DNA from 2 places in the Duganella sp. Leaf61 genome. Region 1 is predicted to be linked to the other one. Evidence: predicted binding sites of a transcription regulator. Region 1 holds the regulator's gene; the other holds the start of a gene.
The links. The regulator NrdR, encoded in region 1, represses ribonucleotide reductase genes. The targets are predictions, from matches to a motif close to CACNANATNTNGTG.
Positions count from the first base shown of each region.

Region 1 (14,992 bases):
GCGTGCGTGTGAGTCGATGGTCAGATGGGTGCCGACATTGGCGATTTGCGCCTCGAGCGACTCGATTGCGCTATCGAATAATGCCTCGTCAATGCTGGCTTGCGTGGTCGCCATATGAACGCTCCTGATGTAGAAAGGTCGGAGGCTTAGCGTATGTGGAATGATGATGCGGAGAATTGTTTTGTGACAACGGGGTTGGCGATTGTCCCCGATGCGATTACCATGTCCAACCCTGAAGTCAATCGCATCAACAAGAGAGGATGGTCGCATGACCTACGAAGAATACCTGGATGAGGTCACCACGCTGATCTTCGAAAAATTTGGCGTGGCCGAGGCGGCGGCTGTAAAACTGGTGGTGGCGGCGCAGGACAAGGAGTTTTTTGTGCGGCACGACGAGGACGAGAAATTGCGCACGGTCGAGCAGGCGCACCAGGATGCCAAGGCCATCTACGAAGCGTCGCAACTCGGTGTCAAGAAGGCTCCCAAGCGCTAAGAACCAACCCGCCCGGGTCAGTGGCGCAAGACGATGGTCACCAGCGCCACCGAATCGGCCAGCGCCTTGACCGCATGCGGCGCCCCGCCTTCGAGGTACAACATCTTGCCGCCAGTGAGCGTGGCGGTGGTGGCGCCCATGATGAAGGCAATCTGTCCGCTGATGCACTGGAACGTGATCTCTCCCTTCACATGATGCTCCGGCATGTCTTTCCCTGCGGGGAGTACCAGCCTGATTAATTCGACCTGTTCTGTTTTCGCCAGTGCGATCGCTGAAAACTGCGTAGTGTCCTCGTCGGCGCGCGTGAGCGCAATGACTTGACCGGACGTTGCATGTGCCAAGGCCATGATGTCTCCAATACCAGGTGAGGGATGAGAATTCTAGCTCACCTGCCATAGTCCGTCATTGGCCGGCATGGCAACGTAAAATCCACGTGGTAGTGCTCGTCGTGCCGTATCCACGGCGTCGCCTTCATGAACGTCACCGACCTGCGCAGGTATTCGCCGCGCTTGGTCCGGTACAGCTGCGCCACCAGTTCTCTCTGAAAGATCACGCGGTTGATCGGCGCGCCGTGCTTTTTCGCCGCGATCGCCAACTGGTGCAAGTGTTCGGCGACGGCTTCAAAATCGATCTGTAAATCATTGAGCTTGCCATTGGCGTCGAATTCCAGCGCGTAGCCGAACTTGTTGAGCGCATTGGATGGAAGCGCTACCGATTTTCCCTTGCCGTCCAGCACCGGCACCATGAAGTCGACCGAGGTCCCGCTCTGGTGCGTGCGGTGGGGCTTGAAGGCGCCGCCAGAGGACAGGCCGGTTTCGCCGTAGAGGAAGAGGGTGGTGGGCATGGTGCGATAAGCAGCGGCATAAGCGTCCACCACGATATCGCGCACGGTTTGGTGCACATGGGTTCTGCCGAGCGTGACGCCCAGGCTGCTGTAGGGGCCATAGTTTTCGCCCTGAGCGGGAAGCGCCACGGCGTCACTCACACGCCCGTTTGCCGATGTACCGAAGCAGACGCTCGCTCCGGCCGATTCCAGTGGCATGAGAACAGAGAGTACCGTTGTGCCAAGCGCAGCCAGCAGGCGGATTGATGCAGCATTTTTCATTGATCGCCCCCAGAAATGGCTCATGTATGGAGCCGACTTAGGATTCTAAGCCGAGCCACATCCTTCAGTCCTTGGCTGAGTGCAATACACTCACAATCTAGGGGCGTAGCACCTCACCGTTGCAGTGCAATGGTTTGAATTTGCTTGCAGTTGCCTTGAGAAGCGCATCAAGTACCTTGCATTGTCGGTCGCCGTCAATCTTGTAGTTATTGTTCCCCGTCGCTGCAAGCGCGCACCGATCGAACTGCGCGATATAGTCATACGTGTAGACCTGCGGATCGGTTTCGGTACCGGTATATTTTTGCGCCTGGCATAACTTCACTGCCGCCTCTTGCGCGGCCGCGCTATTGGCAGAATTTCTGCTCGAGTTCGTCGCTGAGCTGATGTCGTCGTCGGTACTCGCGCCGCAGGCGGTCAGTGCAAATGCCGCCGCGCAAACGCTTGCGAGCTTTTTCATGTGTGCCATAATTTTCCATTCTTATAGTAACTTGAACGATCTGATAACCAATCGTCGGGAAGTTCATGCTACGTGATGAACAAAGAATGGAATGCCGCGTTTGCGGTAAATCCTGGCCAAAACAAAAACGCCCACAAACCGAAGCTTGTGGGCGTTTTTGATGAATCTTGGTAGGCCGTGCGGGATTCGAACCTGCGACCAACGGATTAAAAGTCCGCTGCTCTACCAGCTGAGCTAACGACCCAAGGGTGCTTCGGTGGTAGGCCGTGCGGGATTCGAACCTGCGACCAACGGATTAAAAGTCCGCTGCTCTACCAGCTGAGCTAACGACCCCCGAAGAAGCGAGATTATAGGATGTTTCAACACATCCTGTCAAATGCCTGCCGGACAATTTATTTGTCCGGCCGCCTCAACGCACGCGCTTACTTGCCGCTCAGGCGCTGCTTGGCCGTCACGGCCGCCTGTGACTCGGGGAACTGCTTGATCAGGTCCTGCAAGGTCTTCTTGGCCGCCTTGTCTTTCAGCTCGGTCTGGCAGCTGGCGATGTTGAGCATGGCGTCTGGCGCTTTCGGGCTGTCTGCGTAGTTCTTCAGCACCACTTGCTGGGCCGCGATGGCGCTCTTGCAGTCGCGCTGGGCGTAAAACGAATTGCCGAGCCAGTACTGCGCGTTGGGCGTGTACACGGAAGCAGGGTACTGGCGCACGAAGGCGGCCAGGGCATCGCCGGCGGCCTTGTAGTCGCCAGCCTTGAACTGGGTCATGGCGGCGTCGTAGTTGCGCTCTTCGCTCGGATCGACCTGGGCGGTTTTGCCGTCCACGTTCACTTCGCGCGGCTCGAGCTTGCGCATACGCGTGTCGAGGTCGGTGTACAGGTCGCGCTGGCGCTTCTGGGCCATCGATACTTCGTTGGCCAGCACTTCGATCTGGCCGCGCAGCTTGGCGATCTCCTGCATCGTGTTGTCGTTCTGATTGATCATGTCCAGCGTGCTGGACTTGTCGGACTTGGTTTCGAGGCGGGCGTTGGTTTCGACGCGCAGGGCTTCGACCTTGGCGCGCAGGTCCAGCAGGGCCTTGCGGGCTTCGTCGTCATCGAACAGGCCGGCATGGGCTTGCAGCGGCAGCCAGGTCATCGCAGCGAGCACGGCGGCGGAGACGCCGGATTTGGAGAGTTTCATCATGTCGGGCGCTTTCAACAAATCAAAATGGAAACGGGGCGATGCCTGGACTTGGGGACCAAGTCCGGGTACCACCCCGTATTATGCCTGTGACCCGGCAAAAGCGAAATTACTTGTAAACGATGTCGGCGCGGCGGTTTTCAGCGCGTGCGGCTTCGTCGGTGCCCGCAGCTTTTGGCTTCTCTTTGCCCAGCGAGACGGCTTCGATCTGCGAATCCGACACGCCCAGGGTGGTCATGGCTTTACGCACGGCTTCGGCGCGTTTCAGGCCCAAGGCCAGGTTGTACTCGGAGCCGCCGCGGTCATCGGTGTTACCCTGGATCAGGATCTGGCGCGATTTGTTTTTCGCCAGGTAGGCCGAGTGATTTTCTACCACTGGACGGCCATCGGCGCGCACGCTGTAGCTGTCATAGTCGAAATACACGCTGCGGTTGGCCAGCACGCCTTTTGGATCGTCCAGCGGGTCGAGCGATTTGGTTTCAACTGGCGCCACGGTGCGGGTGTCCGCTGGTGCCGTCGCCGGGCCGGTGGCTGGACGCTCCACCACTGGAGGCGGGGTGTTTTCCTTGATCGGGGTCGACGAGCAAGCCGACAGGATCGCTGCGGTGGTCAGGACGAGGGCTAAGCTGCTGATTTGACGCATGAGTTTCTCCTAGTAACGTTAGATTTTGATTGTTTTACTGCATGAACGGACCCCAGGTGGGCTCCTTGATGTTGCCCGCCTGAGTGGTCAGACGTTGCTTCACACGGCCATCGACCGAGACCACGGCCAGCGATTTGCGGCTGCCTGCCGTCGTGGCGTACATGATGTACTTGCCGTTCGGCGCGAAACTCGGCGATTCGTCGCTGGTCGTATCCGACAGGCGCGTTTCCTGGCCACTGCCCAGGTCCAGCACGTACAACTGGAAGTTGCCGTCGCGGCGCGAGATATAGGCCAGGGTCTTGCCGTCCGACGAGACGCGCGGGCTGGTGTTGTAGGTGCCGGAGAAGGTCACGCGCTTGGCGTCGCCGCCGCTGGCGCTCATGCGATAAATTTGCGGGCCGCCGCTGCGGTCGCTGGTGAAGTAGATGCTCTGGCCGTCGGCCGACCATTGTGGCTCGGTATCGATGCCGCCGTTGCTCGTGACGCGGCGCAGGTTGCTGCCGTCGGCGTTCACCGTGTAGATCTCGTAGTTGCCGTCACGCGACAGCGCCACGGCCAGCTTGTTGCCGTCCGGGGCCCAGGCTGGCGCCGAGTTATTGCCTTTTTCATTGGCCACCACGGTGCGGGCGCGGGTGATCAGGTTCTGGATGTAGACGACCGGCTTTTTCTGCTCGAACGACACGTACGCGACCTTGGTGCCGTCCGGCGACCACGATGGCGAGATGATCGGCTCGTTGGAACGCAGCGCCAGTTGCTCGCCTTCGCCATCGGCGTCGGCAATCATCAGCATATTGCTGCGGCCTTCCTGCTTTACATACGAAATGCGGGTGGAAAACGCGCCGCGCACGCCGGTCAGCTTGAAGAACACGTCGTCGGCGATCAGGTGCGCGGACAGGCGCGTGAACTGGGCGGTTACCGCCTTGTCCAGGTTGGAGATCTGCGATTGCTTGACGGTGTCGTACAGTTTGTAGCGCACGTCGTAGCGGCCATCGGCCATGGCATTGACGGTGCCAACCACCAGCGCATCGGCGCCCTTGGCTTTCCAGCCGCTGTAGTCCACGTTGTTGACGTCGCTGATCACACCGGCATCGATGATTTTAAAGGCGCCGCTGCGCTCGAGGTCGGCCTTGATGATGGCCGACACCATGTGCGGCGCCACGCCTTCGTTGGCGAAGCCGGCGACGGCGACAGGGATCTGGTTGCTGCCGGCGCCCGAAATCTCGATGCGCATCTGCGCCTGGGCGCTGCCCATGGTGGCCGCGATGGTCAGGCCGGCGTAGAGAATGATGTGTTTAAATTTGGTTTGCATTAGTGCATATCCTTCATGTTGAAGTTCAGTTCCAGTTCGCGCTCTACCGTACCATCTTTTTTCTTCGGGAGCGGTGACGATTTGGCAATTGCGTTCTCGATCGCACTGTCGTACGCAGGCGAGGCGCTGCCCTTGATCTTGCGGACGCCAATAATTTCACCGGTTGGCAACTGGGTGATCTTGTAGATTGCAGTCAGCGTATCGTCGGTGCCGCCATAGACCAGGTTGTTCTTGACCTTGATACGGATCGCTGCCGAGTAACCGCCATCAACCTTGCCGCCAGTCGATTGCGCAGCCGTGCCGGTGGAACCCTTGGCGGCCGAGCCCGTAATCCGGCTCATTTCCGCTGCGAAGGCTTTGTCTTTTGCAGCTTTATCGGCCTTGTCGGCTTTTTCCTTGGCGAGTTTCTCGGCGGCGGCCTTTTTCTTGGCGGCTTCAGCGGCGAGTTTCTTCTCTTTCTCTTCCTGTTCTTTTTCTTCCTCTTCCCGGGCTTTTTGCTCGGCGAGTTTTTTCTGCTCAAGCTTCTTCTTGGCGTCGAGCTTGGCCTGCTTCTCGTCCGCCTCTTTCTTCAGCTGAGCTTCCTTGAGTTCCTTGGCCTCAGCGATCTTCTTCTCTTCCTCAAGCTTTTTCTTCTTTTCTTTCAGGCGTTCGAGGGCGATGTCGGGTGCTTTGGGCGCGGGCGGTACTTCCACCGGCGGTGGTGGTGGAGCTTTGACCACAGGCGGTGGCACGGGTTCAGGCTCCGGCGCCGGAGTCGGTTCTGGATCAGGTTCCGGTTGGGGTTCCGGCGGGGCGGCGGGGGCGGCGTCCTGCACCGTCATGTCCCAGATTTCTGCCTGGACTTCGGTCGGTTCGGTATTCTGCCAGCTCACGCCCACCCACAGGAACAGCAACAGCACCGCGTGCACCGATACGGCAAGTATCGTTGCGCGCCAGCCGTTGTGTTGTCGCGGCACCTTGTACGGGCCGCCTGCGGTAGGGGGATTCATCTATTCAACGTTCTTATTGAGTGGCCAAACCCACGCGGGTAATGCCCATTTTCTTCGCTTCCGAGATCAGCTGGATCACGTCGTCGTACTTGCTTTCCTTGTCGCCCGAGATCAGCACCGGGTAGTCGGGATGCGCCTCGTGCAGCGTGCGCAGTTTTTTCACCAGCGCATCGCGGCTTGGCGCCGTTTCCGGCGCGTCCGCATCCTTGCCCTTGACGCCGATCGACAGCGCGCCGTTCGGCTTGATGACGATCTGCACGTAGTCGCTGGGCGGCTTGGTCGATTTTTCCGCGTGCGGCAAGTCCACCACCGAGGCGTCGTTGGCCGACGGCATGACCATGAAAATGATCAGCAGGCACAACATCACGTCGATGTACGGCACGACGTTGATTTCGGACTTGAGCTTGCGGCTACGGCCGCCGCGCATGCTGCTGTTAAAAGAAGAACCCATGATCGCTCTGCCTTATCAAATGCCCGTGCTTAGCGCGACTGGCGTTGCAGGATGTTGGAGAACTCTTCGACAAAGCTCTCGAAGCGGATCGCCAGGCGATCGATATCGTGCGAGAAGCGGTTATAAGCCACCACCGCAGGAATCGCCGCGAACAGGCCGATGGCGGTAGCGATCAGCGCTTCGGCAATGCCGGGCGCAACCGCTGCCAGCGTGGCTTGCTGCACATTGGCCAGGCCACGGAACGCGTTCATGATGCCCCACACGGTACCGAGCAGGCCGATGTACGGCGACACCGAACCGACCGAGGCCAGGAAGGCCAGGTGCGATTCGAGCACGTCCATCTCGCGCTGGAAGGCGGCGCGCATGGCGCGGCGGGCGCCGTCCAGGATGGCGCCGTGGTCCATACTTTCACGACTGGCGGCGTAGGCGGCCTTGCTCTTGATGAACTCGCCCATACCGGCTTCGAAGATGCGGGCCAGCGGGCCGCTGCCGGCGCGGTCCTTGCCGGCGTTCTGGTGCAGCGCGTGCAGGTTGCCGCCGGCCCAGAAGGTCTTTTCGAATTCTACGGTCTGGCGGCGCGCCGAGCGCACCGCGAACAGCTTGCTGAAGATGTACGTCCAGCTGACCAGCGAGATAATGAGCAACAACGCCATGATCAATTGCACGATCAGGTGGGCGTTGGTGATGAGGGAGATGAAAGAGAGGTCTTGGGTGACGTTCATTGTTTATCAGTCTGATCAGTCGGAGATTACGTAGTGACGCATTTTTTCGGCCACGGCGGATGGTATGGCGCGCAAGCGCATGGTGGTATCGACGCAGGCGATAGTCACCTGGGCCGAGTTCAACAATTGCTCGCCACACCATGCTTGCTGCTGGAATGCAACCGATGCACGGCCTAGTTTTTGGATGCTAAGAGTTAATTTTATTACGTCGTCAAGCTTTGCAGGCGCATGATACTCCGAGGTCACACTTTTGACGACGAACAACACGTCATGTTCCTGCTGCAATGCGTGCTGGTTCACATTGAGGTGGCGCAGCCATTCGGTACGGGCCCGCTCGAAGAATTTCAGGTAGTTGGCGTAATAGACGATCCCGCCGGCGTCGGTGTCTTCGTAATAGACCCGGACATTCCAGTCGAACTGTGCTGGCATGTTGTATTGAGTGCAAATAAGATTGAGCAACATTCTACGCGAATTTATTGCGCTGGTTGAAGGAAGGACGGGCCAATTGCGTCCTTCCCCTGCAAAATTCAGCGTAAATTAAGTTTCACCACCCATTTATCACGGCCGTGATCAGAGCGTACGCTTGATATTGAGCGGACCGTAACCCTGGCAGGTCGGCATCATCTCGATCCGGTTGATATTGATATGCGCGGGCAGGGTGGCAATCCAGTACGCGGTGTTGGCGATATCGTCGGCGGTCAGCGGCGTGGTGCCTTCGTATACCTTGGCGGCGGCCTCGTCGTTACCCTTCATGCGCACATTGGAAAACTCGGTGCCGCCGCACAGGCCCGGCGCCAGGTTAGTGGCGCGTACGCCGGTGCCCACCAGGTCGGCACGCAGGTTGAGCGTGAACTGTTCGACAAAGGCCTTGGTTGCGCCGTACACGTTGCCGCCTGGATAAGGCGTATCGCCGGCGACCGAGCCGATATTGATGATGGTGCCGCTACCGCGCTTGACCATGTCGGGCAGGATGGCGCGCGTCATCGCAACCAGGCCGCTGATATTGGTGGCGATCATGGTGTCCCAGTCGTCCAGCGACGATTCGTGGGCGGGCGTCACGCCCAGTGCCAGACCGGCGTTATTGACCAGCACATCGATCTGGCGCCAGGCTGGCGGCAAACCGGCCAGCACGGCGGTAATCGACGCGCGGTCGGTCACATCGAGCACGACCGGCAGGGCGGCGTCGCCCAGTTCGGCGGCCAGGGCCTGCAGGCGGTCGGCGCGGCGGCCGGCGATCAGGACTTTATGGCCGTTTTGAACGAAGATGCGGGCCATGGCAGCGCCGAAGCCGGCGGAGGCGCCAGTGATGAAGACGATCATGAGGGTTCCTAGAGTGAGTGACAGGGTGGCAAAATTGTAGCTGAAATGCCCAATGTTGCCCGGCGATGCCGCGAAATGCCGATGTTGCAAATTAGATCAGGCTGGCTTTCGCGCAAATTTGCTCAAATCTGGCGCATAAATTACAATCCCGGTTCCATTACGTCTCACGTAACTGGCGAAAAGCTGCGGTCAGCCCCAAAATGGTGCACTGGTCCGTCGGCGAAAGATGGACATCCATCGGGAAACGTGAGATTTCAACAGCCGTTCGCCTGGGCAGCCCATCGATGGAATGCACGAAAGAGGCTGCCTGTCCGCTTTGGCTTCCCTCATTCGATCCAACCTGCCAGCAACAACGTTACTCATTATTGGAGTTTTTTCATGTTCGCAAAAGATCACACCCTCGCCAGCGTTGACCCGGAACTGTTCGGCGCCATCCAGAACGAAAACACCCGCCAGCACGACCACATCGAACTGATCGCGTCCGAGAACTACACCTCGCCAGCCGTCATGGAAGCGCAAGGCTCCCAGCTGACCAATAAATACGCCGAAGGCTATCCAGGCAAGCGCTACTACGGTGGCTGCGAATACGTGGACGTCGTCGAGCAACTGGCGATCGATCGCGTCAAGCAGCTGTTCGGCGCAGAAGCGGCCAACGTCCAGCCGAACTCCGGCTCGCAAGCGAACCAGGGCGTGTTCTTTGCCGTCCTGAAACCAGGCGACACCATCATGGGCATGTCGCTGGCCGAAGGCGGCCATCTGACCCACGGCATGCCATTGAACATGTCCGGCAAATGGTTCAACGTGGTGTCGTACGGCCTGACCGCTGAAGAGGACATCGACTACGACGCGATGGAAGCGCTGGCCAAGGAACACAAGCCGAAGCTGATCATCGCCGGCGCGTCGGCCTTCTCGAAAAAGATCGACTTTGAGCGATTTGCAGCCGTTGCCAAGGCAGTGGGCGCTTACTTCATGGTCGATATGGCCCACTACGCCGGCCTGATCGCTGCCGGCCTGTACCCGAACCCGGTGCCACACGCCGACTTCGTCACCTCGACCACGCACAAATCGCTGCGCGGCCCGCGCGGCGGCATCATCCTGATGAAGGCAGAGCACGAGAAAATCATCAACTCGGCCATCTTCCCCGGCATCCAGGGCGGCCCGCTGATGCACGTCATCGCCGGCAAGGCAGTCGCCTTCAAGGAAGCGCTGACGCCTGAATTCAAGGCTTACCAGCAACAAGTGGTGATCAACGCCGACGTGCTGGCCAAGACCCTGATCAAGCGCGGCCTGCGCATCGTCTCGGGCGGTACCGAGTCGCATGTGATGCTGGTGGACCTGCGTCCGAAAAACCTGACCGGCAAGGAAGCCGAAGCGATCCTGGGCACCGCCCACATCACCACCAACAAGAACGGCATTCCGAACGATCCGCAGAAACCGTTCGTGACCTCGGGCATCCGCCTCGGTTCGCCAGCGATGACCACCCGTGGTTTCAAGGAAGCCGAAGCGGAAGAAGTGGGCAACCTGATCGCCGACGTGCTGGACAACCCGCACGACGCCGCGACCATCGAGCGTGTAAAAGCTGCTGTTAAAGTGTTGGCCGACAAGTACCCGGTCTACGCCAAGTAATCCCCTGGCGCGCCGGCGGTCACCACCGGCGCGCCGTTTCAATATTCAGTGGCTCATATGAAATGTCCGTTCTGCCAGCATGACGATACCCAGGTTCTCGATACGCGTGTATCCGAGGAAGGGGACGCCATCCGCCGTCGCCGTCGCTGCACGAAATGTGATAAACGATTTACCACGTACGAGCGCATCGAACTGGTGATGCCGGCCGTGGTCAAGAAGAACGGCAGCCGTACCGAATACTCGGCGGACAAATTGCGCGGCAGCCTGTCGCTGGCCTTGCGCAAACGCCCGGTGGCAGCGCCCGCCGTCGATGCGGCGGTCTCGTCCATCAAGGAAAAACTGCTCACCAGCGGCCTGCGCGAAGTCGATACCGGCTACATCGGCGAACTGGTCATGCAGGAATTGCAGCGCCTCGATACCGTGGCCTACATCCGTTTTGCTTCCGTTTACAAAAACTTCGAAGATCTGGCCGAGTTCCAGAATGCGATTGCGGAAGTGGGTGAGGAAAGCAAGCCGCGTAAAACTTAAACGGCCGGGATCGGCTGACTGTTGTCAACCGCCCGGACACAAGCGCACGCTTGATCCATCTCAGATCTCAGCCATAAAGCACTGCTAACGTCGAACTCTGTCCTTGTCATGTAGCGGAGGTTGGCCGTGCGTTCAGGTACAAAGTTGTGGTCGGTGGGGGGCTTCACCCTGCTCGAGGTGCTGATTGCCGTGTTCGTGCTGGCGGTGGGCATCGTCGGCGGGGTGTCGATGCAACTGGCGGCCATGCGCGCGCGGCACCAGAGCGCCTTGCTGGCGCAGGCATCATTGCTGGCGACCAGTATGGCCGAGCGCCTGCGCGCCAACCCGTCGCAGATGCAATTGCCCGATGGCGCCAATCCCTACCTGACCCTCGACTACGATGTGCTCGACCAGCCACCACCCGCGCCGCCGGCCGTGCTGTGCTACGCCGATGCCTGCAACGCGGCCCAACTGGCCTGGTTCGACCTCTACGAAATCAAGACCGCCCTGCGCACGCACCTGCCCAGCGGCCGCGTGCTGATCTGCCGCGACACCGGCCTGTGGAGCGGTGGCACCTTGCTGTGGCCTTGCAGTGGCGGGGCCGGTGCACCGCTGGTGATCAAGGTAGGCTGGCGCGGCAAACGCGCCGACGGCACGCCGCAAGTCGATCGCACCGGCCAACATGTGCCCGGCGTGGCGCTCCAGGTCGGAGCACTGTGATGAAAGGCGCGCGCCAGCATGGCGGCTATCGGTGCACGTCGATAAGGCGCACGCGACAGCAGGGTTGGAGCCTGATAGAACTGCTCGTTGCTGCCGGGCTGGGGCTGTTGTTGACCTTGTTGGCTGGCAGCCTGCTGCTGGCGTCGGCCGGCAACTATCGCCACCACGCCGAAAGCGCCTGGCTCGACGATGGCGGCCGCTATGCGCTCGAGATCATGGCGCAGGCGGTGCGGCAGGGCGCATACGTCAACTGGGACAGCACGACCGCGCCGGTATCCATTGCCGACGATGGGCCAGCATTGATTGGCGGCTGGGATGCGCACAGCTTGGGCAAGGCCAGCTACGGCATCACCACGCCGCTGCCTGCGGTCGCCAACGGCAGCGATGTGCTGGCTGTGCGCTTTGCCGGTCACGGTCAGGGCACCAGCGGCGATGGCTCGAGCATCAACTGCGGCGGCTTCGGCGTGGCGGCACCCGATGATGGTGACGCACTCGGCTGGAGCATCTTCTATGTCGCACTGGGCGAGGGCGGCGACGGCGAATTGCGCTGCAAATATCTGGGCAATGGCAACTGGGGCGCGGATGCCATCGTGCGCGGCGTCGAATCGTTCCAGGTGCTGTACGGCCTGGACACCGACCAGCCCGCCGACGGCATCCCCAACCGCTATCTGAACGCCACTGCCATCCGCGCCCTCGACAACGCGCTGGCGCCAGCAGGCGCCACGCCAGAAGAACAACAGCGCGACCTGCAGCGGCGCAGCCACTGGAAACGCGTATGCACCGTCAAGCTGGCCTTGCTGCTGCATGGCGACGGCAACACCCGCAGTGACACCCGCGCCATGCAGTTCGACCTGTTCGGGCCGGCATATGCAGACGGCCACAGCCAGGACCTGGGCACGCGCATCATGGAGGTGAACATTCCGGCGACGCAGCGATGGCGGGCGCGGCGCCTGGTGGCGCTGACGGTCATGCTACGCAACAGGAGCGGGTGACACCATGTTCACGACCATGCGTACGCAACGCGGAGTAACGGTGGTGGTGTGCCTGGTCATGATGTTGCTGGTCATGTTGCTTGGCGCGTCGGCTGCGCGCCTGGGGTTGCAGGGGGAGCAGGCCGCGCGTGGCGAGCGTGACCGCGAAATCGCCTTCCAGGCGGCGGAGGATGCCCTGGCGGACGCGGAACGCGCTATTCGGAACGGCAGTGCCGTGGTGGCTGATGACGCATGCGCCGCCGATCCCGCCTGGCAGCGCGCCGACCTGGGCGGCGACGATGGCGGCGCCTGCACCGTCGAATACGGCGAGGCGACCGGCGCGACGATGAGGACCGGCGTGGGATTCTTGCCGTTCAAAAAGCCGCGCTACGTGATCGAAAGCCTGGAATGCCACGAACCCGGTACCGACGCAGCTGATCCGCAGACTTGCTACCGCGTGACGGCGATCGGCTTCAGCCCGAAGCCGGGCGTGGGAGTGGTGTTGCAGAGTGTGTTCATACCTGAGTGAGGGATAAATGGGTACGCAGATGGTTTGGTTGACGATGGTGCGGGAACGGTGCCTGATTTACTGCCTGATTGCATGCGCAGGCTGGAGCGTTAGCGACACCGTTCACGCCGCGCCGCCGGTGCTGGAGATTGCCGGCGAGCCGCTGGCGTCGTCGTGCCACCAGGACAGTGCGGGACAACTTGAGGGGCCCGCGCTGGTGCGCGTTCCGACCAGGCCCGACCAGGCCGGCACCTTGTACCAGTCAGCGATGCAGACGGCCAACTGGTCCGGCAGCTTCATCCGCTATGCGATGGCGCCCGGTACCGGCGGCTTGTCGCAAGCGAAGCTGTCCGTATGGGATGCTGGGGCACTGCTCACCGGCAGCGCGAACCGCGCGCCATCACCGCCGCCGGAGCGACGCAATCTCCATACTTCCATCGTCCAGGCCGACGGCACGCTGGTCATGGTACCGTTCGCGTGGGAAGCCCTGTCGCCCGAGCAGCGCGCCCAGCTCGACTCCGCCAGCGACGGCAGCGGCCTGCAGCGCCTGGCCTGGCTGCGCGGCGAGCGCAGCGCAGAGGGTACGCTGTTCCGCACACGCGGCAGCGTGCTTGGCAACTCGGTCCACAGCACGCCGGTGTACGTGGGCCAGCCGTCACAGGCGCTGGCGCCGGCGCGGCCGGACATGCTTTATCTTGGCGCCAACGACGGCATGCTGCACGCCTTCAATGCTACCGATGGCGCCGAGCTGTTCGCCTATGTACCTGCCGCGCTGTTCGGCGCGTTGCACCGGCTGGCCGATAAGGATTATGTGCACCGCGCCTACGTCGATGGTCCGGCCCAGGCGGGCGACGTGATGATCGCAGGGAGCACGCGCACGGTACTGGTGTCCGGTATGGGCGGCGGCGCGCAAGGCGTGTTCGCGCTCGATGTCACCGATCCCGCCAGGTTTGCAGAACAGGGCGGCGTGCTGTGGGAATTTACCGACCGCCACGATGCCAATATCGGCAACGTTACCAGCGCACCGCAACTGGCCAAGCTGCGCGTGGGCACGTCCGGCGGCGCGCCGGTCTATCGCTATTTTGCAGTCGTCGCCAGCGGCTTGAACAACTACGCTGCCGACAGCAACGCCAGCCCTTCCGGCGACGGCGCCTTGTTCCTGCTGGCGCTGGACAAGCCGCGCAATGCGCCCTGGCGCCTCAACGACAATTACTACCGCCTGCGCACCCCGATCGCTGACGCCACCTTGCCCAATGCCTTGCATGCGCCAGCGCTGGTGAACGACCGCCAGGGCGCCGCCCGCTACGCGTACGGCGGCGACCTGCAAGGCAATCTGTGGCGCTTCGACCTGGTGGCCGGTCCATCGTGGAGCCTCGCGGGGCAGGCAGGTCAGGCGGCTCGGACGGGGCAAACGGGGCAGGTGGTTCCGACGGTTCAGACAGGACAGGCGCAACTGCTGGCTGACAACGCGTCGCTATCACCGCTGTTTGTTGCGCGCGATGCCACCGGCCGCCGCCAGCCCATCGCGCAGCAGCCGCAAGTGGCATACTCCAACGATGGCGGTTACCTGGTGCTGTTCGGCACCGGCAAGCTGATTGAACCGGCCGACCGCGATCCAGCCCGCTTCGCGCCGCAAACCTATTACGCCATCCGCGACAGTCTGCGCACGCCGCCCGAACTTGTCTCCGGCCGGCGCCAGCTTACGCGGCGCGAGCTTAAAGGCGATCCGGCGAGCGAACGCCTCGCCATCGAAGGCGAAGCAATGGCCCCAGGCAGCATGGGTTGGTATATCGACTTGCTGGCATCGTCCCGCACCGGCGAGCGCAGCCTCGACAGTGGCGTACTGGTGAACGGCGCGCTGGCATTCAATACCATGTTGCCCATTAATGAAGGAGGGCAGCCCGTCCAACCGTGGCAAGCGGGACAGCCAGGCACACCTGCCACCCCAGGGACGCCGACCACCCCAGCCACGCCGACCACACCGGGCAATCCCGGC
Region 1 is NZ_LMLM01000005.1:62,863-77,854, forward strand. It holds gene ASF04_RS07270 (hypothetical protein) at 1-114, opposite strand, end outside; gene ASF04_RS07275 (hypothetical protein) at 269-493, shown strand; gene ASF04_RS07280 (hypothetical protein) at 511-840, opposite strand; gene ASF04_RS07285 (penicillin-insensitive murein endopeptidase) at 879-1,622, opposite strand; gene ASF04_RS07290 (hypothetical protein) at 1,696-2,055, opposite strand; tRNA gene ASF04_RS07295 (tRNA-Lys) at 2,224-2,299, opposite strand; tRNA gene ASF04_RS07300 (tRNA-Lys) at 2,313-2,388, opposite strand; gene ybgF (tol-pal system protein YbgF) at 2,478-3,233, opposite strand; gene pal (peptidoglycan-associated lipoprotein Pal) at 3,340-3,873, opposite strand; gene tolB (Tol-Pal system beta propeller repeat protein TolB) at 3,908-5,182, opposite strand; gene tolA (cell envelope integrity protein TolA) at 5,182-6,171, opposite strand; gene ASF04_RS07325 (ExbD/TolR family protein) at 6,185-6,622, opposite strand; gene tolQ (protein TolQ) at 6,652-7,344, opposite strand; gene ybgC (tol-pal system-associated acyl-CoA thioesterase) at 7,360-7,773, opposite strand; gene ASF04_RS07340 (SDR family oxidoreductase) at 7,915-8,664, opposite strand; ZMP/ZTP riboswitch at 8,823-8,946, shown strand; gene glyA (serine hydroxymethyltransferase) at 9,043-10,290, shown strand; gene nrdR (transcriptional regulator NrdR) at 10,348-10,818, shown strand; gene pilV (type IV pilus modification protein PilV) at 10,945-11,517, shown strand; gene ASF04_RS07360 (PilW family protein) at 11,517-12,509, shown strand; gene ASF04_RS07365 (PilX N-terminal domain-containing pilus assembly protein) at 12,526-13,017, shown strand; gene ASF04_RS07370 (pilus assembly protein) at 13,037-14,992, shown strand, end outside.

Region 2 (14,992 bases), on a different contig from region 1:
GGCGACAGCGAGGAAATGACTTCCTCGCCCATGGCTTTTTCCTTGACGCGGGCAATGAACTCGCGCACCGCTGGCAGCGCAACGTCGGCCTCCAGCAGCGCCATGCGCACTTCGCGCAGCATCTCGGCGGTGTTGGCCTCGGTCAGACGCGCCTCGCCGCGCATGGTTTTAACCACCTTGGCAAGGCGTTGGGTAAGATTATCTAGCATGATGAACCTGTGGAAGCGGTGATAGGGCAGGGTCCGGACGGACAATGGCCGTCATTTTACCTCAGGATGCGCGGCGAACAACCGTCAGCCAACCATGCAAGGATTGCATCAAAGCACTGCGCATTGCCGACCTGTCGGCGATGACGGTGGGGACCGAGGTGTCAGAGGCCGATGTGCGCCGCGTGCAACCCGACATGCCGGTGTACTTCACCACCCTGGGCGGCGACGCCCGCCGCTGGCGCGGCAAGGTGCGGCAGGTGCTGCCCGCGCCGGCGGTGGCCGGGGGCGTGGCTGCCGGCACCGTGCTGGTGCCGTCCACCAGCACGGTGATCCTGTATACAGTGCTGTTCGAAGTCGATAACGCCGAGGGCGAACTGATGCCGCAGATGACCGCGCAAGTGGTGTTGTGGATCAACCGCTTCCGCACCGGAATGACCTTGCTCGCATCGTCATCGGCGTGGCGTCGGTGATCGTGATGCTGGCCATCGGCCTCGGCACGCGCCAGCAGGTGATGGCGCAACTGGGCGCCTTCGGCTCCAACCTCCTGTATATGGCGTCGCGTGGCGAGAGTTCGCGCATTCCCGGGCGCAGCATCAGCCTGGGCGACCTCGAAGCGCTGGCCGACGTGCCGGGCATTTCGCACGTGCTGCCCAATGTCACCGGCAACCAGGTGATCCCCCACGGTAACCTCGACGTGCAAACCTATGTGCGCGACATCTTGCGCCGTGATGACTGGCCTGGTGATGGCCATATGCCGACCCGCAAGGCGTCCGGGCTCGCCCCGGTCGTGGCGCTGGCAGGCTGAGCTCCAAATTTCCCATTGACAAGATATTGGCAATGGCGCATCGTTCTATTTTTGATAATAAGGTGAGTGACAACATGGTTGACTTCAATAAACCGGCGGATCTGTTTGCGCCTGCACCGGCAGCAGCAACGCCGCCGCAGTACCTGAAGTTCCACGCCAGCGGCAGCGAATATTTCCGCATCTGGATCGTCAACCTGTTGCTCAGCATTGTCACCCTCGGCATCTATTCGGCCTGGGCCAAGGTACGCCGCAACCAGTATTTCTACTCCAGCACCGAGCTGGCCGGCAGCAGCTTCGAGTACCACGGCAATCCGATCGCGATTCTCAAGGGCCGCATCGTGGCCGCCGTGGTGGTGGGGGCTTACGCCTTTGCCGGCAAAGTTTCGCCGCTGCTGGCGGTCGTGATGTTCGTGGTAATGGCCGCCGTGATACCGTGGTTCATCTGGCGCAGCCTGCAGTTCCAGCTGCATAACTCGGCCTGGCGCGGCATCCGTTTCCGCTTCGACGGCCAACTGCGCGACGCCTACATCAACTGCCTGCTGCGCCCCTTGCTCAATATCGTCACGTTCGGCCTGGCCACGCCCTATATCTACCAGCGCCTGAAGGCCTGGCAGTTCAACGAAAGCCGCTTCGGCCAGGCGCGGTTTGCCACGCGTGCCAGCGTGGGCAGTTTTTACAAGTTGTTCGGCGCGTTCCTGCTGTTGGGCATCGTGGGTATGGTCGTGTTCGGCATTCTGTTTGCGTTCCAGGCCGCGAGCCACTTCGCCGGCCGCACCCCGGCCGAGATGGCCGCCGAGGGCATCAGCCCAAGCATGTTTATCGGCGTCGCGCTGTCTTACATCCTGATCCTCTCGATGGCGCCGCTGCTGATCGCGCTGGTACAGAACCTGGTGTGGAACAACGCCAGCCTGGACCGGCATGAGTTCCGCTCCGAGATACGCACCGGCCGCATGCTGTTCATCATCGTCACCAATATCCTGGGCGTGATTTGCACGCTCGGCCTGTTCCTGCCGTTCGCCCAGGTGCGCATGATGCGCTACCGGATCGAATCGCTGATGATGATACCCGAGGGGAGCCTCGACGAATTCGTCGCCACTGCCAGCGCCGATGTCAATGCCGCCGGCGAGGGCGTGTCCGACTTCATGGACTTCGACTTCTCGCTGTGACCGGCATGGACACCCCGGCGGTCACCGGCCGCTATTTCGACGGCAAGACCTCGCGCCTGCACCGCGTGACCCTGACCGTGACCGACGGCATGGCGCACCTGGCCGGCGACGTCGAACGCAGCGCGCCGCTGGCCAGCCTGCGCGTGTCCGAACGGGCGCGCCATGCAGCGCGCAAGGTCAGTTTCGACGATGGCGCGTGGCTCGAGGTGGACGACCGCGCCGCTTTTGCGCAGCTGCTGGCCACCACCGGCCACCGCGACACCGGCGTGGTGCGCGCGCAGCAGAGCTGGCGCGGCGTGCTGGTGGCGCTGGGCGTCACGGTGGGCGTGGTGGTGGCGTCGTATGTGTACGTGCTGCCCGCTGCCGCGGTCTGGGTGGCAAACGCCTTGCCGGTCAAGGTGGAGCGCCAGATGGGGCAGGGCGTGCTGGAGATTCTCGACAAGCGCGCGCTGGGACCGAGCAAGCTGCCGGCCGCGCGCCAGGAGCAGTTGCGCCGGCAGTTTGCAGCGCTGGTCGCGCCCGAGCCGGACGCGCCGACCTGGAAGCTGGTGTTTCGCAGCAGCCGCATTGGCCCCAACGCGCTGGCCCTGCCATCGGGCGACATCGTCATGACCGACGAGCTGGTGAACGTGCTCAAGGACGACCAGGCCGTGATGGGCGTGCTGGCGCACGAACTGGGCCACCTGCACCGGCGCCACCTGACGCGCCGGCTGGTGCAAAGTTCGGCCGTGGCGGCGGCCACCTGGGTGATTTTCGGCGACATCTCGGCCATGCTGACGGCGCTGCCCACGGTGGCGCTGGACATGAAATACTCGCGCGACGCCGAGTCCGAGGCCGACGATTACGCGGTGGCCATGCTGCGCCGTAACGGCATCGACCCCGAGCACATGGCACAGGCGTTCGTCAAACTGGGCGAGGCTAGCGGCGACAGGATGTCTACCTACCTGTCGAGCCACCCGGCCACCGGCGAGCGCATCGCGCGCATCCGCGCCGCCCGCTGAACGGTCCCATGCGTTGATCCGCCACAAAGCCTGAATAATTGCCTCACGGTATATCTTACCGCTGGACAATTATCAGGAGAATCGGATGAACCTCAAAGCACTGGGCTGCCTGCTGGCCCTGGTATCCGTCTGTCACAGCGCGGGCGCGCAGCAGGTGGTCCGGCTCGGCAATCTCAAGCTCGCCCACTTCGGCGCCGTCTCGTATATCAAGGAAATCGCGCCGCAGTGCGGCTTCAAGGTCGAAGAACACATATTCGCCAAGGGCCTGGACGTGATGCAGGCCATCATCGCCGGCGAACTCGACGTGGGCACCACCGCGTCGGAGGCGGCCATTCTCGGCCGTGCCGGCGGCGCGCCGATTTTTGTCGTGGCCGGCTTTGCCCGGGGCGGGGCGCGGCTGGTGGGCCGCAGCGACCTGCAGATCAAGAGCGTGCGCGATCTCAAGGGCAAGCGCGTGGGTGTTACGCGCGGCGCCATCCAGGACGTGCTGCTGCTGGCCGAATTGCACAAGCACGGCATGACCGCGTCCGACCAGCCGGGCAAGGACGTGCGGCTGGTGTTCCTTGCCTATGCCGACCTCAACCATGCACTGCTGGGCCGCAATATCGACGCCATGATGCAGTCCGAGCCGCAGTCGTCGCAGGCGCTGAGCCAGGGCTTTGGCAGCGAAATCCTGAAACCCTACGACACCCCGATCGGCGAACCGGTACGCACCATGGTGATGACCGAAAAGTTTTATACGCAACAGCGCCCGCTCGCTGAGAAATTCATGCGCTGCTTCGTGCAGGCCACCAAGACCTTCATCGAGCAGCCGGCCACCGCCGAAAAATACGTGCGCGAAGTCCTGTTCAAGGGCCAGTTGAGCAGTGCCGATTTTGTCGATGCCATCGGCAATTCGCCGTTCAGCTATGACATCACGCCCGAACACATCCAGGTCACTGCCGACACCATGCTCAAGACCGGCGTGGGCCGCTTGCGCAACTTGCCGACCGCCCACGACTGGGTGCGCACCGACCTGCTGGTGGCGGCCAAGAAAACCCTGGGTGTGAAATAGATGGCCGCCGCGTCCTTCTCCTGGCAGCGCGCGGGCGCCGGCCTGGTCGGCGCCATTGTGCCGGCGCTGGTGATCGTGCTGTGGCAGGCCGCCACCGCGCTGGGCTGGGTCAATCCGCAGGTGCTGCCATCGCCGCTGGCGGTGGTGGGCAAATGGATCGAGTACCTGCTGCCGCTGCAACCGTACCATGCCGCCGACAGCAGCTGGCTGGCCTGGGCCTGCTCGGGCGAGTTGATCGTCGACTCGCTCGGCAGCCTGTACCGCGTGGCGGTGGGGTTTGCCATTGGCGCCGGCCTGGCGCTGCCGCTGGGCCTGGCCATGGGCGCCGATGCCCGCGCCTACCGCTGGTTCAACCCGATGGTGCAGCTGCTGCGGCCGATTCCCCCGATCGCCTACATTCCGCTGTCGATCCTGTGGTTCGGGCTCGGTAATCCGCCGGCCGTGTTCCTGATCGCGCTGGGGGCATTCTTCCCGGTGCTGATGAACACCATCGCCGGCGTGCGCCAGGTCGATGGCATCTACCTGCGCGCCGCGCGCAACCTGGGCGCCACCGGCGCCACCCTGTTCGTGCGGGTGATCCTGCCTGCCGCCGTGCCATATATATTGTCCGGCGTGCGGATCGGCATCGGCACTGCCTTCATCGTGGTGATCGTCTCCGAGATGATCGCCGTAAACAACGGCCTCGGTTTCCGCATCCTCGAGGCGCGCGAGTACTTCTGGTCGGACAAGATCATCGCCGGCATGGTCACCATCGGCCTGCTGGGCCTGGCGATCGACGTGGCGATGAACCGGTTGAACAACCATCTGCTGCGCTGGCACCGCGGCCTGGAGCAGCAATGAACCCGCATATTCTGATCGACGGCGTCGGCAAGGTGTTTCATACGGCCGGGCGCGACATGGTGGCGTTGCAGGGCATCGATCTCGCCATTCCGCAAGGGCAGTTCGTCTGTCTGCTGGGGCCTTCGGGCTGCGGCAAATCGACGTTGCTCAACGCGGTGGCCGGCTTTGCGCCGCCCACCGCCGGCACCATTACCGCCGGCGGCCGGCTGGTGACCGGCCCCGGCCCCGAGCGCGGCATGGTATTCCAGGAGTACGCGCTGTTCCCGTGGATGACGGTGGCCGACAATATCGGCTTCGGCCTGCGCATCCAGGGCAAAGGCGAAGCGGCGACCGGCGCCCGGGTCGAGCAACTGCTGGCGATGCTGTCGCTGGCCGATTTTCGCCACCGCTACCCGAAAGACCTGTCGGGCGGCATGCGCCAGCGCGTGGCGATCGCCCGCGTGCTGGCGCTCGATTCGCCGATCATGCTGATGGACGAGCCGTTCGGCGCGCTCGACGCGCTCACCCGCCGCAATTTGCAGGACGAGCTGCTACGGCTGTGGGCGGCGCTGAACAAGACCATCATCTTTGTCACCCACAGCATCGAGGAGGCGATCTACCTGGCCGACCGCATCGTGGTGATGACGTACCGCCCCGGCACCATCAAGCGCGACCTGCTGGTGGACCTGCCGCGCCTGCGCGATCCGGCCGATGCATCGTTCAACGCCCTCAAGCGCGAACTGGGACAACTGGTGATGGAGGAGCAACAACGCCACCACCACGACGAACTGCGCATGGCGGCGGTCGATTGAGGGGCTGCCGCCGATTGAGCGATAGTGTAAACTGGGTGCATGCAGACCTATTTGTTCATCGCAGCCATCGTGCTGTATCTACTTTGCGCCGCGTTGCCGTCGCGCCGCGGCACGCTGGTGTCGGCGGTGACCGTCGTGGCCTGGCTGGTGCATGGCGCCGGGCTGTGGACCGACGTCGCTGCCGACGGCTCGCTGCGGCTCGGTTTTGCAGCCATGCTGTCGTCGGCGCTGTGGGTGTCGGTGGCTGCGTACTGGTTTGAGAACCGCAACTTCGGCCTCGACGGTCTGCGCCGCCTGGTCATGCCGGCCGCTGCGTTCACCGTCGCGCTGCAGGCGATCTATCCCGGCGCCCTGATCGCGCTGGGCGACAAGACCCCGCTGTTCGGCTGGCACATCGCGGTCGCCACGCTGGCCTATAGCACCCTTACCATTGCCGCTTTCCACGCCGTGCTGATGGCCTTGCAGGAAGCGCGTCTGCACGCGGCTACCGACCGCAAGAGTTTTTTGTCGGGCGCGCTCGACCAGTTGCCGGCGCTGCTCACCATGGAAAAGCTGCTGTTCCGCATGATCGGCATCGGGTTTACCTTGCTCACGCTGACCGTGTTGTCCGGCATCGTGTTTTCCGAACAACTGTTCGGGCAGGCGCTCAAGTGGGACCATAAATCGGCGTTTACCATGTTGTCGTGGCTGCTGTTCGCGGCGCTGCTGGCCGGGCGCCGCTTGCGCGGCTGGCGCGGCAAGACGGCGCTGAGTTTTACCCTGGCGGGGTTCGCCACCTTGCTGCTGGCGTATGTCGGCAGCCGTTTCGTGTTTGAAGTGGTACTGCATAAAGGATGGGCATGAGCCGCATTTTGTTTTGGGTGGGTTTGATTTGCCTGATCGTCTTCGCGATCCGCAGCAAGATTCGCAGCGCGCAAAAGCGCGCCGAACAACAAATGCGCGACGCGCAGCAACGGCAGCAGGCGCCGGGCGGTCCGGCCGGCTACGCGCCGCGCGGCGCGCAAAAGCCCGCCATCGAGGCTGAAACCATGCTCGAATGCGCGCACTGCGGCGTATTCTTCCCGGCCGGCGAGGCGGTGCGCTTCGACGGCGCCATTTATTGCAGCAAGGCGCACGCCGCCCTGCCACCGAACTGACGCCATGGAGCGCCTGCAAGCCACTCCGGCTTTGCCAGGCAACTCCCATCCCACGCGCGCGACGTTCTGGCGCTCGCTGCAAACCCTCAACGCCACCCGCATCGTCATCGCGGTGGTGCTGCTGGTTTACCTGAGCTTTGACGGTCGCGGCCTGCGGTCTTCCGGCCACTACCTGTATTTGTGGATCTGCCTGGCCTACCTGGTGCTGGCGATCGGCTTTGCCTTGACGGCGGTGTACTTGCAGCGCCGCTTCCTGGCGCAGGTGCTTACGCAAATCGCCTGCGACCTGGTCATCATCTCCCTGTTATATGTGGACGGCGGCGGCTTGCGCAGCGGCCTGGCCATCTTGTACCTGTTTCCGCTCGCCGGCACGGCCATCCTGGCGCCGCTGGTGCTGGCGCTGTTCTGCACCGCGCTGGTCGCGCTGTTCATGCTGGGCGTGGGCGTGATCCAGGTGCTGGAGATGGAGGGCGAACACGTGCTCTTGCAATCTGGCCTGTACGGCGCCGCGTATTTTGCCGCCGTGCTGGGGGTGAACCGCATGGCGGCGCGGCTGATCGGCCAGGAAGAACTGGCGATCCGGCGCGGCGTGGAGATCGGCGTGCAGCAGGCGGTCAACCGGCTGGTGATGGCCAACGTGGCCGACGGCGTGCTGGTGGTCGATGCCGATGGCCGCATCTGGGCCGGCAACCCGGCCGCGCAGCAGATGCTCGGTCTGACCGGACAGGACCTGTCGGCATCGGATGACCACGCGCCGCTGGCGCTGGCCTACGCCGAGTGGCGCGCGGATCCCGCGCTCGATACCGCCTTCATCACCCTGAAGCCGTATTTCAGCATCCGCCTCAAGGCGCGGTTTGCCGCCGTCGATCTCGGCGACGTCATCGCCGGTGGTCCCAACCTGGCGCGCAGCGTGATTTTTTTGCAGGAGGTGAGCGAGATCGAGGAACGCGCGCAGCAGCTCAAGCTGGCCTCGATGGGCCGGCTCACCGCCAGCATTGCGCACGAAGTGCGCAATCCGCTGTCGGCCATCGGCCACGCCACCGCGCTGCTCGAGGAAGACATCGCCGATCCCGGCCAGCGCCGCCTGCTGCGCATCGTCGGGGACAACGTCAAACGGGTCAACCGCATCGTCGAGGACATCCTGCAACTGTCGCGTAAATCCCACGTCCAGTACGAGCCGCTGGCGCTGGGCAGTTTCCTGGAAGAGATGCGCGACGAGTTCATCGAAACCCACAGCCTGGCCGAAGACCAGATTGCCGTGTCGGTTGCCCCCGGGACCACCGTGCATTTCGATCCGTTGCACCTGCGCGAGGTGATCGCCAACCTGGTTGGCAATGCCCTGCGCTACGCCAGCGGCGCGCCGGCGTCGGTGCGGCTGGACCTGGTGCGGCAGCCGAACTGGCTGGAATTGCACGTGCAGGATGACGGTCCTGGCATCAGCGGTGAGGTGCGCGCGCATCTGTTTGAACCGTTTTACACCACATCGAGCAAAGGAACCGGGCTGGGGCTGTATCTGGCGCGTGAAATGTGTTTGAATAATGAAGCGCGGCTCGATTATGAATACCGCTTCGATAGTGTTGGTATCGACGAGGGTATCGAAAACAGCCACGACAGTCATCGCGTCGATCGCCGGTCCGGCGGCCGCTTTGTCATCACTTTCGCACCACCGCAAAAGTAATCGAAAGGCTGTCCATGAGCGTGAGGTCCCCCCGCGTGCTCGTCGTCGATGATGAAGCCGACCTGCGCGAACTGCTGGAGCTGACCCTGGTAAAAATGGGGCTCGATGTCGACAGCGCCGCCACCGTGGCCGAGGCCCGCGCGCTGCTGGCCCGCCACCCCTATCAACTGGTACTGACCGACATGCGCCTGCCCGACGGCCTGGGGCTGGAACTGGTGCGCGACGTGGCCACCACATACAAGAACACGCCGATCGCGGTGGTCACCGCTTTCGGCAGTGCCGACAACGCGGTGGTCGCGCTCAAGGCCGGCGCGTTCGACTACATCGCCAAACCGGTCGCCCTCGACCAACTGCGCCTGCTGGTGCGCTCGGCGCTGCGGGTGCACGAGGCCGCGCCCGGTGTCCATAGTAATGGCCCGGCCGATGCCGAGGCGGTGGACGGCCGGCTCAAGGGCGGATCGGCCGTGATGGCGGCGCTGCGCGCGCAGATCGGCCGGCTGGCGCGGTCGATGGCGCCGATCGCCATCCACGGCGAATCGGGCAGCGGCAAGGAACTGGCGGCGCGCGAAATCCACGCCCGCAGCCCGCGTGCCGGCCAGCCTTTCATTGCGGTCAACTGCGGTGCGATCCCGGAGGCGCTGATGGAAGCCGAGTTTTTCGGCTACCGCAAGGGCGCCTTCACCGGCGCAGCCGACGACCGCGACGGCTTTTTCCAGGCCGCCAACGGCGGCACCCTGCTGCTCGACGAGGTGGCAGACCTGCCGCTGGCGATGCAGGTCAAGCTGCTGCGCGCGATCCAGGAGCGGCGCGTGCGCAAGATCGGCGCCACGTCGGAGGAGCCGGTCGATGTACGCCTGATCAGCGCCACCCACAAGAACCTGGCGCGCTGCGTGGAGCAGGGCGCCTTTCGCCAGGACCTGTTCTATCGCCTGAACGTGATCGAACTGGCAGTGCCGCCGCTGCGCGAACGCCAGGGCGACCTGCCGGCGCTGGCCGACGCCATCCTCGAACGCCTCGGTGGCGGCGGCCACAAGGCGGCGCTGGGGCCGGGCGTGCTCGAAGCGCTGGCCGGCTACCGCTTTCCCGGCAATGTGCGCGAACTGGAAAACATCCTCGAGCGCGCGCTGGCGTTTGCCAACGACGGCGTGATCGAGGTGGCTGACCTGGCGCTCAAGGCCGGGCAGGTGAGCCAGGGTGGCGATGGGGTGGCGGTGGCCGCGTCGTCTGCCGCGTCGTCTGCCATATCGTCGTCCGCGCCGGCCGACTTGCCGGCCAACCTGCCCGACTACCTGATCGCCATCGAGCGCGATATCATATTGCGGGCACTGGCGCAGACGCAATTCAACCGTACCCAGGCCGCGCAGCTGCTGGGCATCAGCTTTCGCCAGTTGCGCTATCAAATGCAGAAACTGAATATCCAGGAACCTGAAGCATGAAACCTGTAGTTGCCGTCGATGCCGACGGCTGGTGGCCGGCGGCGGCGCGCTATGACAGCCCGTTCATCGACGCGCGGCCCGATCCCGAAGACATCACCCTGCTGGTCATCCACAACATCGGTTTGCCGGGCGGGCGCTGTGGCGGTCCGCAGGTGTCGGACCTGTTCACCGGCCGCCTCGATTATAATGTTGACCCTTCGCTGGCAGACCTGCGCGATCTGCGGGTGTCGAGCCACTTCTTTATCCGGCGCGACGGCCGCGTGGTGCAGTACGCCCCGGCCGGCGCGCGCGCCTGGCATGCCGGCGTCTCGATGTTCGGCGGGCGGGTAAAATGTAATGATTTTTCGATCGGTATCGAGCTCGAAGGCAATGACCACACCCCGTTCGAGGCGGCGCAATATGCGGCGCTGGCGGACCTGACCGGGGCGTTGCTGGCGCGGTATCCGGTCACCGATATACAAGGACACGAACACGTCGCGCCGGGCCGCAAAACCGACCCCGGCGCGTTTTTTGACTGGAAAAAATATGCCGAGAGCAGTCCGTCGTTAGTACTTGCTAACCCCGGACTGCGCGTAGTGAAAGGCCTCCTGTAAAGTCAATTGAAAAATTGCCTTTACCGCTAAAAAATACCCTTGCACGGGTACTTTGCGCCTACTACAATCAGTGCATGGAATTCGTTTAAACACTAGATGTAGTAGTTCTCAAGGCACTGGTTCTTAACCTGTTGTAAGGCACAGGGCCAGGGCAACATCCATTTCAGCTCTATATTCCGCAACAATAAGCCAGCCTGGTTCGCCCGGCTGCATGCTTTATTTTTGCCATTTTATTTACAAACATACATCGCGCAGCACGGCTGCACGCTGTTACCGGGGAGCTTCAATGCAATCTACTCAAGACAACACCTTCAATCCAGCGCTGGTCCCAGCAGCCGCTGCGAGCGCCGCCAGCAGCCCGTCCACGGCCGCCAGCGACCTCGGTGACTACCGCATCATCCGCCGTAACGGCGCGGTCGTCGCGTTTGAACCGTCGAAAATCGCGATCGCCGTGACCAAGGCCTTCCTGGCCGTGAACGGTGGCCAGGGCGCCGCTTCGGCCCGCATTCGCGAATTGGTAGAGCAGCTCACCGCCAGCGTCGTGTCGGCCCTGGTGCGCCGCCAGCCTTCGGGCGGCACCTTCCACATCGAAGACGTGCAAGACCAGGTGGAACTGGCGCTGATGCGCTCGGGCGAGCATGACGTGGCCCGCGCCTACGTGCTGTACCGCGCCAAGCACATGGAAGAGCGCCGCCTGGCCAAGGAAGCCCAAGGTGGTGCCGCCGCCATCGCCGCGCCGCAAATCCACGTGGTGGAAAACGGCGAGCGCAAGCCGCTGGAAATGAGCCGCGTCACCAGCCTGATCAACGCCGCCTGCATCGGCCTGGAAAAGCACGTCGATGCCGACGCCATCCTGGCTGAAACCCTGAAAAACCTGTACGACGGCGTGCCGGTCGAAGAGCTGCACAAGTCCGCCATCCTGGCGGCGCGCGCGCTGATGGAAAAAGACCCGGCCTACTCGCAAGTGACGGCCCGCATCCTGCTGCACACCATCCGCAAGGAAGTCTTCGGCAAGGAAGTCGCGCAAGGCGCGGCCGCTGCCGAGTACATCACGTACTTCCCGCAATACATCGCCAACGGCATCAAGAACGAACTGCTCGACGCCAAGCTGGCCGAGTTCGACCTCGAGCGCCTGGCCAAGGCGCTGGTCGCCGACCGCGACCTGCAGTTCGGCTACATCGGCCTGCAAACCCTGTACGACCGCTACTTCCTGCACGTGCGCGACGTGCGCATCGAAATGCCGCAGGCGTTCTACATGCGCGTGGCCATGGGCCTGTCGCTCAACGAACAGGACCGCGAAGCGCGCGCCATCGAGTTCTACCAGCTGCTGTCGTCGTTCGACTTCATGTCGTCCACGCCCACGCTGTTCAACTCGGGCACGCTGCGCTCGCAGCTGTCGTCGTGCTACCTGACCACCGTATCGGATGACCTCGAAGGCATCTACGACGCCATCAAGGAAAACGCATTGCTGGCCAAGTTCGCCGGCGGCCTCGGTAACGACTGGACGCCAGTGCGGGCCCTGGGCGCCCACATCAAGGGCACCAACGGCAAGTCGCAAGGCGTGGTGCCGTTCCTCAAAGTGGTCAACGACACCGCCGTGGCGGTCAACCAGGGCGGCAAGCGCAAGGGCGCAGTCTGCGCCTACCTGGAAACCTGGCACATGGACATCGAAGAGTTCCTGGACCTGCGTAAAAACACCGGCGACGACCGCCGCCGCACCCACGACATGAACACGGCCAACTGGATTCCCGACCTGTTCATGAAGCGCGTGATGGAAAAAGGCGACTGGACCCTGTTCTCGCCGTCGGACACGCCTGACCTGCACGACCTGGTCGGCAAGGCCTTCGAAAAAGCGTACGTCGCGTACGAAGCCCGTGCTGCTGCCGGCGAGATCCGCGTATTCAAGAAAATCGCCGCGCTCGACCTGTGGCGCAAGATGCTGTCGATGCTGTTCGAAACCGGCCACCCATGGATCACGTTCAAAGACCCATGCAACATCCGTTCGCCGCAATCGCACGTGGGCATGGTCCACAGCTCCAACCTGTGCACCGAGATCACCCTGAACACCGGTCCTGACGAAATCGCCGTCTGCAACCTCGGTTCGGTCAACCTGCCGGCGCACATGAAAGAAGGCAAGCTCGATCACGTCAAGCTGCAGAAAACCGTGCGTACCGCGATGCGCATGCTCGACAACGTCATCGATATCAACTACTACGCCGTCGAAAAAGCACGCAACGCCAATATGCGTCACCGTCCGGTGGGCATGGGTGTGATGGGCTTCCAGGACTGCCTGCACATGATGCGCGTGCCTTTCGCCTCGCAAGAGTGCGTGAACTTCGCCGATACCTCGATGGAAGCGGTGTGCTACTACGCCTACCTGGCCTCGACCGAACTGGCCGAAGAGCGTGGCCACTATGCGTCGTACAAAGGTTCGCTGTGGGACCGTGGCATCCTGCCGCAAGACTCGATCAATCTGCTGGCTGAAGAGCGCGGCGGCTACCTCGAGCAGGACCTGTCGTCGGCCATGGACTGGACCCCGGTGCGCGAACGCATCGCCAAGTTCGGCATGCGCAACTCGAACTGCGTGGCGATCGCTCCGACCGCCACCATCTCGAACATCATCGGCGTGTCGGCCTGCATCGAGCCGACGTTCCAGAACCTGTACGTGAAATCGAACCTGTCGGGCGAGTTCACCGAGATCAACGGCTACCTGGTGCGCGACCTGAAGGCGCGCGACCTGTGGGACGAAGTCATGATCGCCGACCTGAAATACTTCGACGGCTCGCTGACCAAGATCGACCGCATCCCGGACGACCTGCGCGACATTTACGCTACCGCGTTTGAAGTCTCGCCGAGCTGGCTGGTGGAAGCGGCATCGCGTCGCCAGAAATGGATCGACCAGGCGCAGTCGCTGAACATCTACATGGCTGGCGCGTCGGGTAAAAAGCTGGACGAGACCTACAAACTGGCATGGCTGCGCGGCCTGAAAACCACGTACTACCTGCGCACCACCTCGGCCACCCATACCGAGAAATCGACCTCCAAGACCGGCGCCCTGAACGCCGTGGCAGTCGATGGCGGCATGTCGGCCAGCGCCAAGGCTGCGGCACCAGTCGCTCCGGTAGCTGCTGCTGCCCCGGTAGCTGCCGCAGCAGTTGCCGCATCCGCCGAGGAAGACGGCGAAGCCTGCTACCTGCGTCCTGGTGACGACGGTTTCGAGGAATGCGAAGCCTGCCAATAATCCGCCACGGTGCAGTGGGCGCGTTTTGAACACCGCCCGGCACCTTTAGCTTGAGCGCCGTCGTCCTCCCTTGCGGGGACGACGGCTTTGCCGTCCCGGGCTGCCGGGACCACATATATATAGAAGGAATCCATTATGTCGCTCTCCTGGGACGAAGACACCGCACCGGCTGCACCCGCCGCCATCAACCCTGCCGCGCTGGAAGGCGAGGGCACCACCGCCGAGCAAGTGGCGCGCCGCGTCAACGCCGACGACAAGCGCATCATCAACGGCAAAACCGACGTCAACCAGCTGGTACCGTTCAAGTACAAGTGGGCGTGGGACAAATACCTGGCAGGCTGCGCCAACCACTGGATGCCGCAGGAAGTGAACATGCAGCGCGATATCGAGCTGTGGAAGAACCCGAACGGCCTGACCGACGACGAGCGTCGCCTGGTCAAGCGCAACCTCGGCTTCTTTGTCACCGCCGACTCGCTGGCCGCCAACAACATCGTGCTGGGCACCTACCGCCACATCACCGCGCCAGAGTGCCGCCAGTACCTGCTGCGCCAGGCGTTCGAGGAAGCGATCCACACCCACGCCTACCAGTACATCGTGGAGTCGCTGGGCCTGGACGAAGCCGAAATCTTCAACGCCTACAACGAAGTCAAATCGATCCGCGACAAGGATGAATTCCTGATCCCGTTCATCGACACCCTGACCGACCCGGCCTTCACCACCGGCACCGTGGAAAACGACCAGAAACTGCTCAAGTCCCTGATCGTGTTCGCGTGCCTGATGGAAGGCCTGTTCTTCTACGTCGGCTTCACCCAGATCCTGGCGCTGGGCCGCCAGAACAAGATGATGGGCGCCGCCGAGCAGTACCAGTACATCCTGCGCGACGAATCGATGCACTGCAATTTCGGCATCGACCTGATCAACACCATCAAGATGGAAAATCCGCTGCTGTGGACTCCGGCCTTCAAGGAAGAGATCAAGCAGCTGTTCCTGCAGGCCGTGGACCTCGAATACGCGTACGCCGAAGACACCATGCCACGCGGCG
Region 2 is NZ_LMLM01000001.1:526,802-541,793, reverse strand. It holds gene ffh (signal recognition particle protein) at 1-209, opposite strand, end outside; gene ASF04_RS27740 (HlyD family efflux transporter periplasmic adaptor subunit) at 254-679, shown strand; gene ASF04_RS02345 (ABC transporter permease) at 667-1,014, shown strand; gene ASF04_RS02340 (YjgN family protein) at 1,089-2,180, shown strand; gene ASF04_RS02335 (M48 family metallopeptidase) at 2,186-3,181, shown strand; gene ASF04_RS02330 (ABC transporter substrate-binding protein) at 3,267-4,235, shown strand; gene ASF04_RS02325 (ABC transporter permease) at 4,236-5,075, shown strand; gene ASF04_RS02320 (ABC transporter ATP-binding protein) at 5,072-5,866, shown strand; gene ASF04_RS02315 (inner membrane protein YpjD) at 5,906-6,709, shown strand; gene ASF04_RS02310 (PP0621 family protein) at 6,706-7,002, shown strand; gene ASF04_RS02305 (PAS domain-containing sensor histidine kinase) at 7,007-8,680, shown strand; gene ASF04_RS02300 (sigma-54 dependent transcriptional regulator) at 8,695-10,116, shown strand; gene ampD (1,6-anhydro-N-acetylmuramyl-L-alanine amidase AmpD) at 10,113-10,709, shown strand; gene ASF04_RS02290 (ribonucleoside-diphosphate reductase subunit alpha) at 10,996-13,950, shown strand; gene ASF04_RS02285 (ribonucleotide-diphosphate reductase subunit beta) at 14,086-14,992, shown strand, end outside.
Region 2: ASF04_RS02290 (ribonucleoside-diphosphate reductase subunit alpha) is a predicted target of NrdR. The motif match lies at 10,800-10,813, and genes of this name have one in related genera.